2 linked regions of the Blastopirellula marina genome follow. The protein of the gene in region 1 interacts with the protein of each later gene in a pairwise test. Links are inferred from orthologs where the notes say so. Each region holds a gene or a part of one and is shown in the gene's direction. Other genes may lie near its edges.

Evidence for each region.
Region 2: the proteins of tpiA (region 1) and pepT interact in binary tests that used the Escherichia coli proteins (3 or more experiments, as listed by UniProt). The link is inferred for Blastopirellula marina from one-to-one orthologs.

The regions. Positions count from the first base shown.
Region 1 is NZ_PUIA01000057.1:294,290-301,831, forward strand. The notes cover bases 348-3,230. They hold tpiA (triose-phosphate isomerase), read left to right. Parts: upstream 348-1,352; coding sequence 1,353-2,108; downstream 2,109-3,230. Other genes in these bases: pheA (prephenate dehydratase), read left to right, coding at 348-1,112; secG (preprotein translocase subunit SecG), read left to right, coding at 2,198-2,740; C5Y96_RS18275 (YicC/YloC family endoribonuclease), read left to right, coding at 2,861-3,230. In the rest of the region: more of pheA, read left to right, coding at 24-347; more of C5Y96_RS18275, read left to right, coding at 3,231-3,745; gmk (guanylate kinase), read left to right, coding at 3,747-4,349; C5Y96_RS18285 (DNA-directed RNA polymerase subunit omega), read left to right, coding at 4,334-4,600; C5Y96_RS18290 (flavoprotein), read left to right, coding at 4,597-5,139; C5Y96_RS18295 (DUF6800 family protein), read right to left, coding at 5,402-5,590; C5Y96_RS18300 (platelet-activating factor acetylhydrolase IB subunit), read left to right, coding at 5,888-6,616; C5Y96_RS18305 (alpha/beta hydrolase), read left to right, coding at 6,773-7,542. UniProt on the Escherichia coli protein: Involved in the gluconeogenesis. Catalyzes stereospecifically the conversion of dihydroxyacetone phosphate (DHAP) to D-glyceraldehyde-3-phosphate (G3P).
Region 2 is NZ_PUIA01000017.1:385,820-393,408, reverse strand. What follows is about bases 3,102-6,031. They hold pepT (peptidase T), read left to right. Parts: upstream 3,102-3,909; coding sequence 3,910-5,154; downstream 5,155-6,031. Other genes in these bases: C5Y96_RS07535 (DUF1559 domain-containing protein), read left to right, coding at 5,390-6,031; C5Y96_RS07545 (3'-5' exonuclease), read right to left, coding at 3,102-3,757. Outside these bases: C5Y96_RS07560 (WD40 repeat domain-containing protein), read right to left, coding at 1-1,047; C5Y96_RS07555 (glycosyltransferase), read right to left, coding at 1,122-2,405; C5Y96_RS07550 (DUF1499 domain-containing protein), read right to left, coding at 2,402-2,923; more of C5Y96_RS07545, read right to left, coding at 2,927-3,101; more of C5Y96_RS07535, read left to right, coding at 6,032-6,484; C5Y96_RS07530 (carboxypeptidase-like regulatory domain-containing protein), read left to right, coding at 6,598-7,071; C5Y96_RS07525 (glycosyltransferase), read left to right, coding at 7,375-7,589. UniProt on the Escherichia coli protein: Cleaves the N-terminal amino acid of tripeptides.

The DNA.
Region 1 (7,542 bases):
TTTCATATTCCAGGCACAGCCCGATGGCCAAGACACCCCGTAAGACCTCTTCGATCGATCTGCAGAAATCGCTGGCCAAGATGGATCAGCAGATCCTTGAACTGCTGGCCAAACGGGTCGATGCCTGCCAGAAGTTGGTCCAGGCCGAGCCGGGCAAGACAATCGAGCAGCAGCTTAGCAGCGAAGAGACCGAGCTTCAGAAGCTGCTTAAATCGAATAAGACGAGCCTGTCGAGCGAGGCAGTTTCGCCGGTACTGCAAGAGGTTTTGAGCCTGTGCCGAAGTGCTTCGCGGCGACTGCGCATTGCTTATCTGGGACCGCAATACAGCTACTCGCATCAGGCCGCGGTCGAAAAGTTCGGGGCCAATGCCGACTATAGCCCAGTCGCGACGATCGCGACCGTTTTCGAGGAAATCTTGCGGAATCAGGCCGATTTCGGGCTCGTTCCGGTCGAGAACTCCAACGACGGCCGGGTGACCGACACGCTCGATATGTTCGCCAAACATCCGGCCAAGATCTGCGGCGAGGTGAAGCTGCACATCCACCATCAACTGCTGGCCAAGTGCAAACGCGAGGACATCAAAGAGGTGTTCAGCAAGCCTCAGGCCCTTTCTCAGTGTCGTAATTGGCTGGCCAAGCATCTTCCGGCCGCTCGGCCGATTGAGATGACCAGCACGGCGGCCGCCGCCCAACTGGCCGCCCAGAAGGAAGGAGCCGCCGCGATCGCAAGTCGTGCCGCAGGCATCAATTACAACCTAGAGACGATCGCTTCGAACATCGAGGACAACCCGAACAACATCACGCGTTTCGCGGTGATCTCGCACGAGATGGGCCCCAAGACAGGCAACGACAAGACGGCCCTGCTCTTCCAGACAGAGCATAAGCCTGGGGCGCTGGCCGACGCGATGAACATCTTCAAAAAGAACCGGCTGAACCTGACCTGGATCGAGTCGTTCCCGGTGGCCAATTCCCCGGAAGAGTATCTGTTTTTCGTGGAAATGGAGGGGCATTGCAGCGAACTGAAGATCCGCCGCACGGTGAGTTCGCTCGAAAAGAAGGCCCTGCGGTTAGAGATTCTAGGCTCGTACCAGAAGACCGAACCGGTCAATTAAGACGACAAGCTGCGTATAAGGGGACTTAAGCCCACCGGCCCCCTTGCCCCCGTCCGTGGGGGAGACGGCTTGGGGACACGAGCCAGGAATAGTTCTTCCTACGGGGGCGTAGGTGACCTCGACGACCATGCAAGCACTCTGTTATATTGTTGGGTTTCATTGTGAACCGACATCACGACTTAGAGCAATCTGAGTCATTGCTATTTCATCGGCCAAGGCGGTCCGAAGGGAGAACGAAGGGTGAGACGTCCTTTCATTGCTGGCAACTGGAAAATGAACACCACCAAGGCCGAAGGGGTCGCATTGGTGCAAGCCGTTGCTGAAGGCAATACGGCCGGCGACGCGGTCGAAGTTGCCGTTTGTGCTCCTGCTGTTTACCTCGATGCCATTGCCACCGCGGCCGGCGGCAAAGTGGGTGTCGGTGCTCAGAACTGCTACCACGAAGCCTCGGGTGCTTTCACCGGTGAAATCTCGGCCGACATGGCCAAGGACATCGGCTGCCAGTACGTGATCCTGGGCCACAGCGAACGCCGCCACATCTTTGGCGAATCCAACGCCGACGTCTGCAAGAAGGTGCATGCCGTTCTGGCTGCTGGCCTGACGCCGATCGTATGCGTGGGCGAACTGCTCGAAGAACGTGAATCGGGCAAGACAGCCGACGTGGTCGCCGAACAAATGTACGGCAGCCTGGCTGGTGTGACCGCCAAGCAAATGGATTCGGTTGTTATCGCTTACGAACCTGTTTGGGCCATCGGCACCGGTAAGGTCGCTACGCCGGAGCAAGCCGAAGAAGTGCACGCCGGCATTCGTGCTTTGATGACCGCCAAGTATGGCGAGACCGTCAGCGAGTCGGTTCGCATTCAGTACGGCGGAAGCGTTAAGCCGGACAACGCGGCCGAACTCCTTTCGCAGCCGAACATCGACGGTGCCCTGGTTGGTGGTGCCTCGCTCAAAGCCGACAGCTTCCTGGGCATTATTGCCGGAGCGAAAGGCTAGTCGTTTCCCCCATATTCCCCGTCGGGATCTGCTCATGAAGCGATCCCACTTTTGAATCCAGACACGGACGTTTTCATAAGTAGCCAATCATGACCAGTCCCATCCTTTTCGGGTTTCTGCAGTACATTTTCGGCCCCCTGCTTCTGCTGACATCGGTCTTCCTGATCCTGGTCGTGCTCGTGCAGCGCGGTCGTGGTGGCGGCTTGACCGGTGCCCTGGGTGGTGCTGGCGGCCAGAGTGCCTTTGGTGCGAAAGCCGGCGACATGTTCACCCGGATCACGGTCGTTGTGGCTGTCTTCTGGATTCTGCTGTGCATCTTCGCCACGATGGGCCTGCAAGATTCGGGTGCGAGCAAGCTGACCGGTAGTGGCAGTGGTGCGGCGACCGGTCTGCCAGGCGACACGCTTCCTGGCGACGGTGGTCCCTCGCTGACGCTTCCATCGGACGAAAAGACCCCACCAGATACCGCCGCTCCTGCCGCAGGCGATGCCGCTCCGGCCGACCTGGAACCACCAGCGGAAGGTGGCGCGGATGCCGCAGCACCTGCTGCCGATGCCGCCCCAGCGGATTCCGCTCCGACTGAAACCGCCGCTCCGGAAGCCCCAGCGACCGAAGAGAAGCCCGCTGAGTAGTACGCTCAGTCGCAACGGATCACTCTGCGAAACTTCCCTCGGCAAAACGTCAGGGAAGTTTTGTTCGTTACCTTCCCGACCAATTCACGTTAGCCTCGCGGGTTCGCGAAGAGAGAAACCATGCTGCTGAGCATGACCGGATATGGCGATGCCCACCTGCACGCGGAAGGTGTCTCCGTATCGGTTGAAGTGCGTTCGGTGAACAACCGTTACTTCAAGCTGGCCGTGCGTGGCAACGAATTGTTCAGCGGGCTGGAATCGCAGATCGAGAGCGTCACGCGGAAACACATCAACCGCGGCACCATCACGATCAACCTGCGGCTCAAGCAAGACGTCACCGCCGACAAGTACCGCATCGATACGGCCGTGCTGGAAAGCTACATGCACCAGATCCACCAGGTTGGCGCGAAGGTGGGCCTGTCGGAGACACCCCATCTCGATTCCGTCCTGCAACTGCCTGGCGTGGTGCAAGAGAACACCAACACCGACGACGAGCAGTTCAATGCCTGGCCGGTAATTGAAAAGACACTGAAAGTGGCCCTCGAGAAGTTCGACGCGATGCGGCGGGCCGAGGGAGAGAACACGACCAAGGATCTTCGCGAGAACCTCGCGATTATCGCCTCGCACCTGGAATCGATCGAAGCCAAGTCACCACTGGTGGTCGATGGCTATCGAGACCGCATGACTGAGCGAGTAAACAAGGTCCTGGAAGAATACGACGTAACGGTCGACCCGGCGACGCTCCTGCGTGAAGTGGCGATTTTCACCGATCGCGTGAACATTTCCGAAGAGATCGTCCGGCTGAAAAGCCACCTGGGTCAGTTTGAAAAGTTCCTTACGCAGGAAGAATCGGCCGGGCGAAAGCTCGACTTCCTGACGCAGGAAATTTTCCGCGAGACCAACACGATCGGCTCGAAGGCCAACGACGCGGAGATCGCCCGAGGCGTGGTCGAGATGAAGACCGCCATCGAGAAGATCCGCGAGCAAATCCAAAACATCGAGTGATATGACAGGCAGCACACCAGGCAATTTGGTCATCTTGTCCGGGCCGTCAGGCGTCGGCAAATCGACCGTGGTGCGCAAGCTGTTGGCTTTGGGGCAGCCCCCCATCGAACTGAGTATTTCCGCAACGACCCGCGAGCCGAGAGCCGGGGAGCAGAATGGTATCGATTACCATTTTCTTCCCAAGGAAGACTTTCAGCAGCGGATCGATGCCGACGAGTTTTTGGAGTACGTCGAGGTCTTCCGCAAAGGGCACCTATACGGCACCCTGCGTAGCGAAGTGGAAGCCCGGCTGAACCAAGGCGTATCCGTTTTGCTGGAAATCGACGTCGAAGGTGCCGCCAAGGTAGCCCAGAAGTACCCCGAAGCCGTCACGATTTTCCTTAGTCCCGAGTCGGCAGAAGAACTGGAACGCCGACTCCGCGACCGAGGCACCGAAACAGAAGAAGCCATCCAGCGGCGACTGGAAACGGCCAAGAAAGAGATGGAAGCGTCCGCGTGGTATCGTTATCACGTGACCAACCGACTTGGTGCCGCCGACCAAACCGCCGCACAACTTGCAGACATTATCCGTCAGGAAAAGGAGGAGCAATGCTCGAAGAACTGAAAGAAGAATTCATCATCAAGAAGGTGGGTGGTCGCTTTAAGCTGTCGACCCTGATCCAGAAGCGTCTGGTGGCTTTGAATGCCGGTAGCCGTCCGCTGGTCGACATGAACTCTGACAACAAGATGGAAATCGTGCTGGAAGAGATCAAGCAGGATAAGATCTTCCTCGACACCTCGAACGAACTTCGCACCACCGCAGATAGCGACGTGATGATCAAGTCGTTCGATGCGATGATGAGCGACGAACTGTGAGCCAGCGAACGGTCATCATCGGCGTCACCGGCGGGATTGCCGCCTACAAAACGCCTGCGTTGGTCAGCCAACTGGTCAAAGCAGATGTCGACGTCACCGTGGTGATGACCCCTGCTTCCCATCATTTTGTCGGCGCGGCGACTCTTACCGCGCTGTCGGGAAAGCGAGTTCACACAGAGCTCTTTGACGACGCGATGCCCCTTGGCGCGCATATCGAACTTGCGCGCCGGGCGAATCTACTATGCATCGTGCCGACCTCGGCCGACTTCATGGCTAAGGCTGCTCACGGCTTGGCCGACGACCTGCTGAGCACCCTCTACCTGGCGTTCACCGGCGACGTCATGATGTGTCCCGCGATGAACAAAGAGATGTGGGCCCATCCCGCCGTGCAGCGCAACGTTCAGCAGTTGGTCGAAGATGGCGTCCAGATGATCGGCCCCGACAGCGGCTGGCAAAGCTGCCGCGTCGAAGGAACCGGCCGAATGACCGAGCCTGACGAGATCTTCCAGGCAATTGAGAAGCACCTGGCAACCGGCTAGAGCAACATCATCCCAAGCCATACGTACCGGGCACCGGGTAGCCCAGGTTGCTTGCAACCTGGGGAACGCAGCGAATAGAGCTCTTTCTGTTAGGACCAGGCGAATCGTACAGGCACCTCCTGTCGGCTTCGCCTCCCCGGGTTGCAAGCAACCGCGGGCTACCCGCGAATCCATATGGTCGACGGGAGATGAAACTCGCGCAACAAAAAAGCGGAGCCATGGGACTCCGCTCTTTTCAATCTCGCTTGCTGGACCGAGTCGCTTAGACGTCGAGGCCCCAGCGTTGGATCAGTTCTTCCGCAGCTGGAGTCAGCTTACGGAGCTTGCCGGCGATCTTGCGCTTTTCGTCGTTGGATGGATTCTTCGCCAACTTGGCCTTGAACTTAGCGTAAACCTTCTTGCGATGACGTCGACGCTTCAACTCCTGATGGCGCTCGTTAATAACCGGCACGCGACAGTTCCTTTAGTGGGATTTCGTTAGGTAAATGGTAATCGACACTCTAGGCGTCGAATTTGTTTGATCTGGAAACCCCACAATGTAAGGAATACGCCCTTTTTCGTCAATCGGCCCGGCCATTTTCAGGGCCCAAATGGGAAATTAAGTACCGAAAACCTCCCTTACTGGGCAATTACGGCTCAAGGAATTGACCCGCGGCGGCGTGTCAGAGAGACTAGACGATTCGGCAAACCGTAACCCCGCCGAGCTGACTCACCTGAAGATTACCTACTTTTCCCCAGGAGATAGACGATGCGTTGTTTTGCCTGCCTGATGCTCACCCTGGTCCTGGCCATGCCGGCCTGGGCTCAAGATGCCGCCACGAAGGAACCAATCGAAGCCCTGAAGCCTGTTCCGCGCGAAGGGTGGTGGGTGAAGCGTCACGAAGAAAAGCTGAAAGCGATTGAAGACGCCGAAAAGGTCGACGTCGTTTTCATCGGCGACTCAATCACCCACGGCTGGGAAAGCTCCGGCAAGAAGACCTGGGACGAAAACTTCGCAAAGTGGCACCCACTGAACCTGGGCTACGGCGGTGATCGCACCGAGCATGTCCTGTGGCGATTCGAACATGGTGAACTGGATGGCTACGAGCCGAAAGTTGCCGTCATCATGATCGGCACCAACAACACCGGCCACCGCAAAGAGAAGTCGGAAGACACCGCTGCCGGCGTGAAAGCGATTGTCGAAAAGCTGCACGAAAAGCACCCGGAAACCAAGATCCTGCTGCTGGCCATCTTCCCACGTGGTGCCAAGACCGAAGATCAACTGCGTCAACTGAACGACGGTGCCAACGCCATTATCGAAAAGCAGATGAAGGACAAAGACTACGTCACCTTCCTGAACATCAACAACATCTTCCTAACCGAAGATGGCACGCTGCCCAAGGAAATCATGCCTGACCTGCTGCACCCAAAAGAGAAGGGTTACCAGTTGTGGGCCGACGCCGTCACGCCGAAGATCAAAGAACTCCTCGGCGAATAATCGCCAGGAATGACACGTGACATCACAAAGGCCAGGTCTTCCTCTGGAAGTCCTGGCCTTTTTTCGTGCAGTGGGCCAAATTCCTTTTGACGCAGGCCAGCGAAAGGGGCATGATGAGACTCCCACCGAAGTTATTTCCTTCCGGAGATCCTGCCCATGCGCACCCTTGTTACTCTGCTTGTTCTTGCCATCATCACACCGCTTGCCACGGGTGAGGAACTCTCGCCTGGCGACAAGCAGGTCGCAGCCTATTTCCAAGCCGAGACCGCAAACATGACCGGTGCTCCGCTGGCTGATATCAAGTCGCTGGAAGATTGGCAGGCCAAGCGTGGCGAGTATCAGCAGAAGCTCAAGGAAATGCTCGGGCTCGATCCCTGGCCCGAAAAGACCGATCTGAAAGTCACCACGACCGGCACCATCGAGCGCGATGGAATCGTCGTTGAAAAAATCCATTTCCAATCGCGTCCTGGCCTGTACGTTACGGCCAATCTGTATCGCCCGGCAAAGGTCGAAGGAAAGCTTCCGGCGGTGCTGTATGTGTGCGGGCACGGCCGGGTCGTTAAGAATGGCATCAGCTACGGCAACAAGTCCCATTACCAGCATCACGGGGCCTGGTTTGCCCGGCATGGCTTCGTCTGTCTGACGCTTGATACGCTGCAGTTGGGAGAAATCGAAGGGAAACACCGAGGTCTCTATGACGACTCCGGCCAATGGTGGACCAACCGTGGCTACACGCCAGCCGGGGTCGAAGCTTGGAACTGCGTGCGGGCCATCGACCTGCTGCAATCGCGGGATGACGTCGATCCGGAGAAAATCGGCGTGACCGGGCGTAGCGGTGGCGGAGCTTACAGTTGGTACATCGCCGCGATCGACGAACGGATCAAGGCTGCCGTCCCCGTTGCAGGCATCACCGACCTGGAAGATCA
Region 2 (7,589 bases), on another replicon or contig:
CTGCTGCGTCATCTTCGCCGCGGCTGACTTCACGCTCGCTTCCATGTTCTTCTCATTCTTGCCCGGAAGGTCTTTCACTTTCCAGATGCGGGTGGTGTCGCCACCGGTGGAGACGAGCAGTTGACCATTAGCGGAAACATTGAGCGCACGCACGGTCTCGTTATGCCCTGTGAGCCGGGTGATCGGCTTGCCGTCGATGGTCCAGAGGCCGATCTCTTTGCCTTGGGTAGCCGCGATTACCTTGCCTTCGCTCAAGATGCCTATTGCACCAGGATTTATGCCGCCAATTTCCGAGGTGGGCGCGGTAGGGAAACGCTTAGCTGCTTCACCACTTTCCAGGTTCCAAATCACAACGTCGGCCTTCTCGCCCAGCGTGACCAGCGATTTATCGTCAGGAAGGAGTGCCATGGCGCGCACGTTGCGATCGTGGGCCTGAAACTTCTTGAGCTGTTTGCCGTCGTCCGCGTTCCAGATGCATACGTTTCCGTCCCCGTAGCCGCCGCTGGAAAGGATTTGATTGTCGCGCCAGATCAGTCCGGAGACGTATTCGTTATGGCCACCGTTGAGCCGTTTGACATTCGTGCGATTGCTAATCTCGGTCACGATGATGTCACCGTTATTCAGGCCGATCGCAATTGACTTGTTGTCAGACGAGAGGGCCATCTGCACGAACGTCGGTTCGCGATCCATTTGCGCGAACTCGCCTGGCTTGATCTCGGAGATCGGGTGTCCTTGTCCGTTCCAGAAGACGATCCAGTCTCCCAGCGTGACGACGGCTTTTCCATTGGGAAGCCAGGCAGCCATGCTGGGATAGCTTTTGTGTTTCTCGAAATTGGCGACGCGCAGACCGGTGAAGGGATTCACGAAGCGGAGTTTTTCGTCTCCGCAGATCGCAAGAGTCTTTCCGTCGGGCGACAGTACCGGCATGTCGCGGCCATAGGTGCGATGTAGAACCAACACGCCGTTATCGTTGGTGACTTCTTCCTGCGCCCTGGCGACTGCGGGAAATAGTAGTATGAGAAGCAGGACGATCCGTGTGCCAGGCATTAGGCATTTCCCAGTGGGCGACGAGAGTTACTGAAGAGACTACCGGTCAGCTTACCTTGCCCGGCGACGACATGCTACGATTTCTTGTTGCGCTGGACGTGCTCAGGGTTGAGCACCGGCGATCTCGATTCCAGGGCTTGTTCGATGAGCTTCGCGGCCATTTCCAGGCCATCGTAGCTGGCAAGGTTCTGTGCGAACTGATCCGCTTTTTGTTGAAATGAATTGTCGCTCAGCATGCGATCGAGCTCGGCTCGCAGGCGAGCGGTGGTGACTTGCCGAACAGGGATCACGCGGCCATTGCCCAGGTACTCGGCCCGCTTGGCCACGCCAGGCTGATCGTTGGTAACCGGCAGACAGAGCATCGGAATACCGTGCGATAGGCACTCGAGGGCCGTGTTCATACCGGCATGCGTGATAACCATCCGGGCCTTTTCCAGCAGACGAAGCTGAGGGGCTGTCTCAACGACCAGCACGTTATCGGGGATAGGACCAGGGACATCGACCTGGCCGCCCCCTTTGCTGAGAACGATTTGCATCGGCAGGTCACGCACGGCTTCGATGATGTTTCCAAAGACGTGGCTAACGGCGTTCTGCAGGGTCCCCATCGAGGCATAGATCAGCGGCCGCCCATCGAGCCAGTCCCAGGGGAATTCGATCGTTGTGTCGTCTCGCTCGGAGCGGTGCCAGGGGCCGGTATAGTGGAGCCGCTCGGGGTACTTCGTGCGAGGGTATTCAAAAAAGGCCGGTTGCTGGGCAAGGTGCAGCAGGGCCTGGTCATTCCCCCGAATCAGCTTCAGCGGATCGACACCTACTTTCTTTTCGGCAGCCAACAGGCGATACGCCCACAGCACCAGGTGCTTAGCGACTTCGTTTCGCACGCGGCCGTATAGGTCGGTACGGTAGTCCCATGGCAGTGGTGGTGGCGGCATAAACGGATCCCAGTAAACGGCCAACGCGTTGCACGCCACCGTGTAAGGAATCGCAGCCGATTCGGCTTCCAGTGCGGCGGCCGGTGAGACTTGATCGATCACCAGACCATCGCAGGGGAACTCGTCGAATGCCTGGCCGATGTACTGCCGGACGATCTTCGATTGGATGCCGAAGATCTTGCCGGTTGTCATCATCCCTTGTATGCCGGATGTCTTACCGAGGTCGCGAAAGGTTTGCTCCAGGCGATCGTTCAGCAGGTCGTCGGGGCCTAGGGCATAGAACGGGAGGCCGCTGCGCTGGACGATGCTCTCGGCCATCTGGCACCCCAGGAAGGTGACCTCGTGGCCACGACGCTGTAGCTCGCAGCCGAGCGTGGTCATGGGGTTCAGGTGGCCGGGAACCTCGGGACAGTGCAGGCCGATCTTCATGGCTTGAGCTGTGTCCTGACTTTCGACATCAACTCGGCAATGTTCCGGGGGTTCTGTCCGAGGTCTCCCTTGCCGACACGCGATTGGCTGGTGGCTGTGATTTGAATGCCGTCGTCGACGTCGTTGAGGTAGACGATAATATCATCGGTGAACTGGAAGAGCTTGGTCTTGCGGGTTGCTTTGATGATGGTGCGTTTGCCTTCGGTACTGATACTTTCGATGTTCCAGTTTTCAAGGTGTACGATTGCATTGGTAACCAGCGATGTGGCCTGGTTGCGGTCGCCAGGGATTGTCAGCGGTTGCAGCAATGGGTTGGGGTTGCTTTGCGTGGTTTCGGCATGATTGGTGGAAAGGTCACGAGACCAATCATCGACGTATACCGAGAGCACAACGATCGGCGCGATGACCAAGACCGCCAAGATACCCAGTATCACGAACAGCCAGATCATGCGTCGATCCTTCTGCGGAGCTTGCGTTTCCGCCGCTCGTTTCTTCTTCTTGTTTTTCTTTCGTACCAAGAGTTACTCCCCAGCGTCTGAATCCCAGGGATTTTCCCAATCGCCCCAGCCTTCTAAGTAAGTCTGATAGATGGGCGTTTCGTTGGCTCGGTCTTCGAGCCAGGTCTTGGTTTGGTGAATCAATTCCTGCTCGCGGTCGAGCGTGATCTTCCCGAGCATCACGCAGCAGCGGAGGAAGACAAAGTAGGTGTCGAGCACGTCGCAGCGGCAGTACTCGTTGATCTCTTCGAGCCTTCCTTCGTGATACAGGTCTTGCACCATGTGCCCTTCAATCTCCATCTTGCCAGGCTTGCCCAGCAAGTTCGCGGCCAGGTTCAAGCCACCTGTGAAGCGGCTGGCCCCATAATTGGTCAGCACATCGTACAGGTCGAAGTGGGAATCGTTGTTGTAGCGATAACGCGATTGCTCGAAGTTCTTGGCGTTCAAGTTGAACCAATCCGGCACGCTCAACCCGAAACGAAATGCGGCCAATTCCATGAGCGGAATATCGAATGCGCGGCCATTGAAGGTCACGAATGTCGGCCGGCGGTATGCTTTCCAGCCACGCCAGAAGTGATCGGTAATGATCGGCGGGCGAAACTTGGGGGCGTCCAGTACCACCTGATCGATCAGGTTCAACTCGATGTCGAGCTTGGCGATCGCTACCGAAACAGGCATCTGGTAGGTATAGGGGATGAAGTCACTTCCTTTTTCTTCGAGCAACTCGGCACGAAAGCGATTGACGGCTTCTTCAGGCGAGAGCCCCTCGTCCGGATATTTCAACCGAGAAACGAGGTTGCCGTCGGCGACCGATTCCACATCGAACACCAAATACCGAACCGCCGCTTCCGCCATTGCGTTATCCTTCCCCAAAGAACTAGCTGAAATGCCTTGCTCAGACCACCAACGTATCACAACGCCTGGGGAATAACGACGGAGGGTGTCGAATTCTGCCCGGTTTCACTAAGCTGGAGGGAACTGACTATGCTTCCTTCGAAGGAACCTCCATGAGCCGCGAACGTTTACTCCAGCGATTTCTCAAATACACCCAGATCGACACGACCGCAGGTCACCCCGGCGGTAAGTACCCCAGCAGCGATGGGCAGTTGGTGCTCGGCAAATTGTTAACCGACGAACTCCTGCAGATGGGGGTTGTCGACGCGGTACAAGACGAACACGGCCTGGTATACGGAACGGTTCAAGGAAAGGTGATGGACTGCCCTGTGGTGGCACTTAATTCCCACGTCGATACTTCGCCTGAAACGACTGGGAAAAACGTCAAGCCACAGGTCATCGAGGACTACTCCGGCGGCGACATTCCCTTGCCAGGCGATCCGTCGAAGGTGATCACCGTTCGCGAAAACCCCGAACTCAACGATCTGCACGGCTGCACGCTGATCACCACCGATGGCACAACGCTATTGGGTGGAGACGATAAGGCAGGCATCGCGGTCATCATGGAAGTCGCCCAGCGAGTGCTGGAAAGGAAGGGGCCTGAAATCGGGACGCTCAAGATTCTGTTTACTTGCGACGAAGAAATCGGCCACGGGGTCGATCACGTCGATCTTGCGAAACTAGGGGCCGATGTGTGCTATACGCTCGATGGCCCAGGCGCGAACGAGTTGAACGAAGAGACGTTTTCCGCCGACCTGGCTACAGTGACCGTGAAGGGAGTGAACATTCATCCCTCGATCGGCAAAGGACGCATGGTCAACGCGATACGCGCCGCAGGTGCATTGGTCGCCAAGTTGCCCACCGATCGGCTTTCGCCAGAAACGACGGACCAGCGCGATGGCTTTATCCATCCTTATATCGTCGAGGGAGGTGTCGCGGAAACGACTGTCCAGTGCCTGCTTCGCAGCTTCGATACCGACGAACTAGAAGCCCAGGCCCAGCTAATCCGCGATCTGGCGAAAGAGGTCGAAGGAGATTTTCCCGGGTGCGAGATCAAGGTGACCATCACACAGCAGTATCGGAATTTGCGAGACGGCCTGGAAAAGGAACCTCGCGCCGTGCCGATTGCCGAAAAGGCCCATCGTGCGCTGGAACGTCCTTGCAACAAACGCGTCATTCGAGGTGGGACCGATGGTTCGCAGCTGACAGCGATGGGATTGCCGACACCAAATCTATCGACCGGGCAGCACAACCCTCACTCGCCCTTGGAATGGGCCTGTTTGGATGAAATGGAACAAGCGGTTGAGTTGGTTCTGAAGATGTTAGAGCTGTGGGCGAGCGAGCCGCGAACCACCTAAAATACGGTCATGTAGCACGTTTTGAAGCCTGCGAACCACCATTACCTTGTGTAATTGCTTGAACTTTTTATGTTCTGGCAATAACATAACAAAACTAATAGTTATTGATTGTTCTTTCCCTCCCCTTCTCGGCGTAAGATCCCCCTCCACTGCATCGCCGAGATTACATTTTTCTTGGTCGGCCGTTGGTTTGCTGGCCTCTCTCACCCCACACGTTTTTCATCCGGCTCTACTTATGCTTCGTTCCTTTCCGATTCTGAATTACTCAGTGTTCAGTCGTCCTCAAGCAAGCGTCACGGTTCGTAAATTGGGTTTTACGTTGGTGGAACTGCTGGTCGTTATAGCCATTATCGGGGTCTTAATTGCGCTACTGCTGCCAGCTGTGCAGCAGGCTCGTGAGGCTGCCCGGCGTATGCAGTGTTCCAACAATCTAAAACAGTTGGGATTAGCTTTACATAACTATCATGACACGTACGGCAGCTTTGTTCCCCGGGCCACAGGGACCACAAGCGGATCGACTCAGAACAATGGTCGCTTGAACGGTCTGATTCCACTGCTGCCGTTTGTTGAACAGAACGCGATGTTCGATCGCATTGCTGCGGGCGACGCCTCGAAGCCGCCGTATGGTGGCAACACATGGGAATCTTGGGGGCCTTGGAATGTGTGTCCCGAAATGTATCGTTGCCCTTCTGACAGCTACTCCGGAACGCTCACCAACCACTTCAACTATCGATTCAGCTTAGGCGATTCGATGGGCAACACCCGCGACGCAACGAAGGTTCGAGGCTTGTTTGCCAAACGCGACGGGACATCGTTCCGCGACATCACTGACGGAACCAGCAATACCATTGCCATGAGCGAACGAAACGTAAACGAATACAGTCTAGGCGCACGTTCCGGTCAGATCCGCGTTACTGAAGGGGTTGTCACCGGCGTAAGTGATTTGACGACAAGTCCGATCAACTGCCTAGCAGAAGCAAGTGGTCGCTTCTACCTGGACGCAAGTGCCGTGAAAGGGCGCGGCGGTTGGTGGTTTGCTGATGGTCAGACCGAGCGAGCTGGCTTTATGACGGTGCTGCCTCCCAACTCGCCCAGTTGCGTCGAGGGGAACAACGGTAGCGGCGACAGCGTCACTTCGTTGATCGCTCCGACGAGTAATCATCCAGGTGGCGTATTAACGTTGCGTGCCGACGGGTCGACTCACTTTGTTCCAGACACAATCGATACCGGCAACCTAAGTTCCGCTGAGAATTCGAATAGTCTCAGCCCATACGGCGTTTGGGGTGCTTTGGGAAGTAAAGCCGGTGGCGAAGTAAACATCGGCTCGTAAGACCAAGCTGCGTTCTTCCGGCATCCTGTCGGGATTGTCGAGGCTTACCGGTCCCAACGCTGGCGGGCCTCTTGAACTTACGTGATCTACTTTCGAATGAGCGAGATGTTTCTATGTCTTTTCCCACAGGGCATGCCCGATCGTGGCAATGGGTTTGGTTGATGCTTGGTGTATTGGCCTGGGGTGGGTGTTCCTCGAATGGCCTGCCCAGCGACGCGGCGTCGGTTGAGGGAACGGTGACGATGCAAGGCGCGAAGGTGGTGGACGCGGTCGTCGTGTTTCGCTCCGATTCCGGCGACGCAGCGGTTGGTAAAACGAATGAAGAAGGGAAGTTTCAGCTGAGTTCTGCCAGCATTCCTGGCGGAACGCGGCCAGGGCATTACCAGGTGACGATTGTCAAACGAGAGCCTCTGACGGAGACCGCCAGCACCGAGGAAGACCCAAATTACAATCCGAACCAGCGAAGTGCGCCGTCGAAGCCTCGCGGCCATCTACTTCCTGAAAAGTATAGCCGGCCAAATACCAGTGAACTGAAAGCCGATATCGTTGCAGGCAAGAATACGATCGACTTCGAACTGACTCCCTGAGTTCTTCCGCAGGGGGCTTGGCCGTTTGAGACTTGCTCATGTGTCTCGTGCAGCGGCATGGTTCTGGACGCAGCCTGATGCATTCGTGCCTCTATCATGTTTCCGCTCGGGCGAATGCTAGCTGCTAGCCTGGCCTCTGTGCATCTTTCTGCCAGCGGCATCGTCGGTTTTGAGGCAAAACAGGTAAACTTGTGACCGCATTTGGTCCGAATTATTCCAACGTGAGCCCGGCCAATCTAGCCCTACCTAGCGTACCTTGGTCTTCCCCCTGAGTGTCAGGCCGCGGCAGAAGGATAAGTTTCTGTGCTGAAAGTCTCGATCGTCATTCCGAGCGTTGACAACGCTCACCGACTGGAAACAACCTTGATCTCGCTGCTGGAGAATCGTCCCAGCTACTGTGAGATTGTTGTGCCTCATTCTGGTTACTACGACGACCCTTACAATATTGCTGAAGAAGTCCGCCTGATTGAAGTTCCTGCGGCTCGCAGTGAAGTCGAACTGCTGGCGGTGGCTTGGTC